2 regions of the Lysinibacillus sp. NPDC048646 genome follow, and region 2 is predicted to be linked to the other one. Evidence: predicted binding sites of a transcription regulator. Region 2 holds the regulator's gene; the other holds the start of a gene.
What was found. Region 2 encodes Rex, which represses fermentation and respiration genes when NADH is low (regulators of the CRP and FNR family bind a similar motif). Its sites were predicted from a motif close to TTGTGAAATATTTCACAA; they were not measured.
Positions count from the first base shown of each region.

Region 1: cydD (thiol reductant ABC exporter subunit CydD) is a predicted target of Rex. The motif match lies at 1,308-1,325, and genes of this name have one in related genera.

Region 1 covers NZ_JBNNLZ010000016.1:10,020-12,433, reverse strand. The annotation lists gene ACQKII_RS16210 (hypothetical protein) at 1-70, opposite strand, end outside; gene ACQKII_RS16205 (FAD-dependent oxidoreductase) at 87-1,301, opposite strand; gene cydD (thiol reductant ABC exporter subunit CydD) at 1,457-2,414, shown strand, end outside.
Region 2 covers NZ_JBNNLZ010000021.1:79,129-81,542, forward strand. The annotation lists gene tatC (twin-arginine translocase subunit TatC) at 1-672, opposite strand, end outside; gene ACQKII_RS18935 (twin-arginine translocase TatA/TatE family subunit) at 690-875, opposite strand; gene ACQKII_RS18940 (redox-sensing transcriptional repressor Rex) at 1,028-1,663, opposite strand; gene ACQKII_RS18945 (ATP-binding cassette domain-containing protein) at 1,911-2,414, shown strand, end outside.

The sequences.
Region 1 (2,414 bases), on a different contig from region 2:
GTAGTAATGATACGAGAGCTGCTTGAACATCCGGCTGCTTTAGTTGCTCTAGTAACGGATTCGTTTCCATTACATATGCCTCCTTTCTACATCGTTCCTTTTAGCATGCCGTCCCAGTACATGATCGGTAATAAATCTTTTTTCATCATATACATGCTCGTACTTTCAACGGCTTGGTTAAATGGCATAGTTTCAGCAGGCTCTTTTGTATAGTCGAACTCTGCTAAAATTAGCTTGTTGTAACCTGTGACGATTGGGCAAGATGAATAACCGTTATACGTTTTATCCATTGTTTGATTGCGCATACAAGCGAGTACATTTTCTGCAACGACTGGCGCTTGCTTACGGATGGCTGCCCCTGTCTTAGATGTCGGTAAATTTGCACAGTCGCCAATGCCAAACACGTTCGCATATTTTTTATGTTGCAATGTATACATATCTACATCTACCCAACCATTTTGGTCAGCTAATGGGCTATTGGCGATAAATTTCGGTGCATTCATATAAGGTGTGACGTGAATCATGTCATACTTCACTTCCTCTTTCGCACCTGTATCTAGATTTTCAAAGATTGCAATTTTTTCATCCGCTTTAATTTCGATTAAGTTACGGCGGAATCTTGCATCGATTTGTTTTCGTTCCACTACTTTTTCTAGCGCCTCACGGTATTTGAGTACATCGAAAATGGCTGGATTTGCTGAACCGAAGACAACTTTCATATTTTGACGAACACCCGCTTTACAGAAGTAATCTTCAGCTAAATGCATAATTTTTTGTGGTGCACCACCGCATTTCACAGGTGAATTCGGGTGCGTAAATAAGGCTGTACCCGATTTTAAATTGCGAATCGTTTCCCATGTATAATCTACATGTTCAAATGAATAGTTACTGCAAATAGATTTTGTACCAAGCTCTTCTTTCAACCCTTTAATGGCGCCCCAGTTAATTTCAATACCGCCTGCTACAACTAAGTAATCGTACGTAACAGATGTTTGATCTCCTAGGGTGACTTCGTTTTGTTCAGGTTTAAATTCAAGTACAGATTGTTGAATCCATACTGCACCTTCTGGGATAATAGATTCCATAGAACGTTCAGAATCTTCTTTTTTAGCAACTCCTCCACCGACTAGCGTCCATAACGGCTGATAATAATGTTTTGATGCTGGATCTATAATAGCCACTTCATGGTTGAGGCTTTGCGATTTTCTTAATAAGCGAGCAGCAACAGAAATACCAGCTGTTCCCCCACCAACAATGACGACTTTGAAAGAATTTTTCACGCTTCTTCCTTCTTTCTGCATTTTGTGTTGTGAAACTTTACACTCTAATCATAGTAAAATCTATATTTCAAAAATATAGGGGTTTCCCCCTAAACAATGACTTGTTTTTTTAGTGGAAAACCCCTAATTTTATTTATATTTATCTATATTAATATAAGAAGAAAGGAGCTGATACGATGCATTCTTTACAAACTTGGGCAGCGGCACATAAAGGGAAGCTGCTTCTCCTCTTTGTTTTATCTCTATTTTCAGGTGGCAGTATTGTTCTACAAGGCTATAGCATTGTGCAAATTGTCGACCTTGTATTTATAGAACAAAGCCCTTTTTCATCTACATTTCTTTTTTTACTTTTATTATTTCTTGCTATCCTGTTACGCTTATCTACACAGTTTTGGCTAAATAGAATAGGTGGGACATTGGCCGAGCGTGTCAAAAATTCGATTCGCCAAACACTGCTTCAGCATTGGACACAAAATGCAATGGAAGCGCAAATGACCACACAAACAGGCGAAAAGGTGACATTATTAATTGATACAGTAGACCAATTAGAAAGTTACTACCGGGAATATATACCACAAGTCATCAAAACAACCGTCGTACCACTCATTGTGTTAATTGCTGTATTTATGACACATGCGGCAAGTGGCTGGATTATGCTCATTACAGCCCCGTTTATTCCGTTAACGTATATCATCGTCGGCATGCAAACAAAAGCAAAATCCGAAGAACAATTAGTCGCGATGAATCGATTTTCTGGAAAATTCCTTGATTTACTGCAAGGACTTCAAACAATTCGTCTCTTTGGACAAAGCGATAAGCAAGAGGAAGTGCTAGCAGAAAGCAATAAAGGATTTATGGAACGTACATTGTCCGTTTTAAGAATTGCTTTTGTTTCCACATTATTTATTGAATTAATTACAACATTAGGGGTCGGATTAGTCGCGCTCGAAATTGGCTTTCAAATGATTGTCTTTCAATCGCTCACTTTTGCGCCTGCATTTTTTGTTTTAACGTTAGCACCTGAGTTCTACAATTCCTTAAAAGAACTCGGCGCAGCCTTTCATACAGGTCGAGGAAGTTTAGGCGCAGTTTCCATTATTGAAGAGGCTATGCAAACAACCGCAACACCCGTGC
Region 2 (2,414 bases):
TTCATAAAGCATAAACAACGGTACTGAAACCATTAAATGCGATCCTAATTCAGGCGGTGCTATCAAAGCAGCACAAACAAATAATGCAAAATATGAATACTTTCGAATACGTATTAGTAAATTAGGACTTAATATCCCAATACGTGAAAAGAACAATACCACAATGGGTAGTTGGAACAGAAAACCAAAAGGTATTGTGAGTTTAAATAAAAACGAGAAGTATTCATGTACGCCTATTACCTGAGTAATTTCAAGTTCCCCAGATAAATTCATCATAAACTTCATGACATAAGGGAATAGTAAAAAATACGAAAAAGATACTCCGGCAATAAACAAAATAAACGAATACGGTATATAACTAAGTGTTGCTTTTCGCTCTACCTCACGAAGTCCTGGGCTAATAAATGCCCATAATTGATACATTAACACTGGTGAAGAGAGAATAAATGCAAGTAAAAAAATCACTTGAAAATAAATCGCAAGTGGTGTCGTCACATCAAATGCATGGAGTTCTAAATTATAAGACTTACCTGTATCCTGAATATACTTTACAAGTGGTTTTGCAACAAAGAAGCTTCCAATCATCGCTAGCACAAAGAAAACGGCAACAATGAAAAGCCGTTTTCTTAATTCTTCTATATGTTGAATGACAGTTAGATCTTTTGGATTCATTCCTCAAACATCCTAACTTACTTATCTAATTCTTTCTTTTTCTTGTCATCATCTTCATCGTCTGCTAATCCTTTAGTTGCATTTTTGAATTCGCGAAGAGTCGAACCGAATGCTTTACCTAGCTCCGGCAACTTCTTAGGACCAAAAATTAATAAAGCAACAACACCGATAATAATGAGGCTCATTGGACCAATACCACCCACTCAAGCCACCTCCTCTTTATATCCATCATTTTAACGCATATTTCGTCATTTTGCTAACTAATTATATGTGAAAGTTTTTCGTCTAGATATCTTCTAAACGTTAAATATCTAGCACCGTGATTTGACAAAAATTCCAATCCTCTATGTAATCCCTAATCTTCCTGATTACGTATTAAATAAATTAATGCCTGCAATTCTACAGACAAATCAATTGTTAAGAGTTGCATCTTCTCAGGTACTGTAATACGCTCTGGCGTAAAATTTAATATGCCCTTTGCATTCATTGCTGCTAATCGGTCTGCCGTTTTCTGCGCAGAGCGAGGAGATACCGTTAAAATAGCCAGTTCCGCACCATATTCCGCATACTTTTCCTCTAATAAATCAGGATGATAAACAGGAATATTACTTGTCATTTTGCCTTCTTTAGGTGCCTTTGAATCAAATGCAACCACAATGTGTGTATTATGATTTTTTTGGAAATTATACTTTAATAACGCATTACCTAGATTCCCTACACCAATTAACGCTACTTTTGTTGTTTCATGCTGATCGAGTGTTTGGCTAAAAAACGTTAATAGATGTTGCACATCATAGCCATATCCTTTTTTGCCTAGCGCTCCGAAATAAGAAAAGTCACGGCGAATAGTTGCAGAGTCAATTTTCATTGCTTCACTCAGTTCCTTCGACGAAATACGTTCCATTCCTTCTTGTGCAAAGTTTTGGATAAATCGATAGTAAAGAGGAAGTCTTTTGGTCGTAGCTTGTGGAATTTTCACTTCTTGTTTCAAACTTTTTCCTCCTTATAAACACATCAAATTCGCCTCAGCGGATTTGAATACTAATTTTGAAACATGCTTATACGATTAAAATTTTTGACATCCACTGGAGGATTTCCCTTTAGTTAGTGGCGTCTAATACGCCACCAACTAAAGGGAAATCGTTTCAATCTTACATGACAGCTCGGAATAAGTAAAGCACTGACATTGCAAGCAAATCTCCCATCCTTTACACTAAGAAGGAATTGAGGTGTCAAGAATGATTGTATTACAAGTCAATCAACTATATAAATCCTTCATTGCAGATGAAATTTTAAGTGGTGTAAAACTAGAAGTTCAACACCGTGATCGCGTAGCATTAGTAGGACGCAACGGCGCTGGCAAATCCACTTTACTAAAAATAATTGCTGGCCAAATGTCGTATGACTCTGGTGATATCATTATTCCGAAGGGTGTACAAATAGGATATTTAGAACAACATGCTGGGCTAAATTCTACATTATCGATTTGGGACGAAATGATGACAATTTTCGAAGCGCTACATGCACAAGAAAAGACTTTACGTTCCCTTGAACAACAAATGGCTGATCCAGCTGTTTATGAAAATGCCGATATATATGCAAAAATAATGTCTGAGTATGACCAATTACAGCACGATTTTAAGGATGCAGGCGGCTATCAGTATGAATCAGATACTCGTTCTGTACTACACGGTATGCAGTTTTATCCTGATGACTATGAAAAGGCTATAAGCTCACTATCC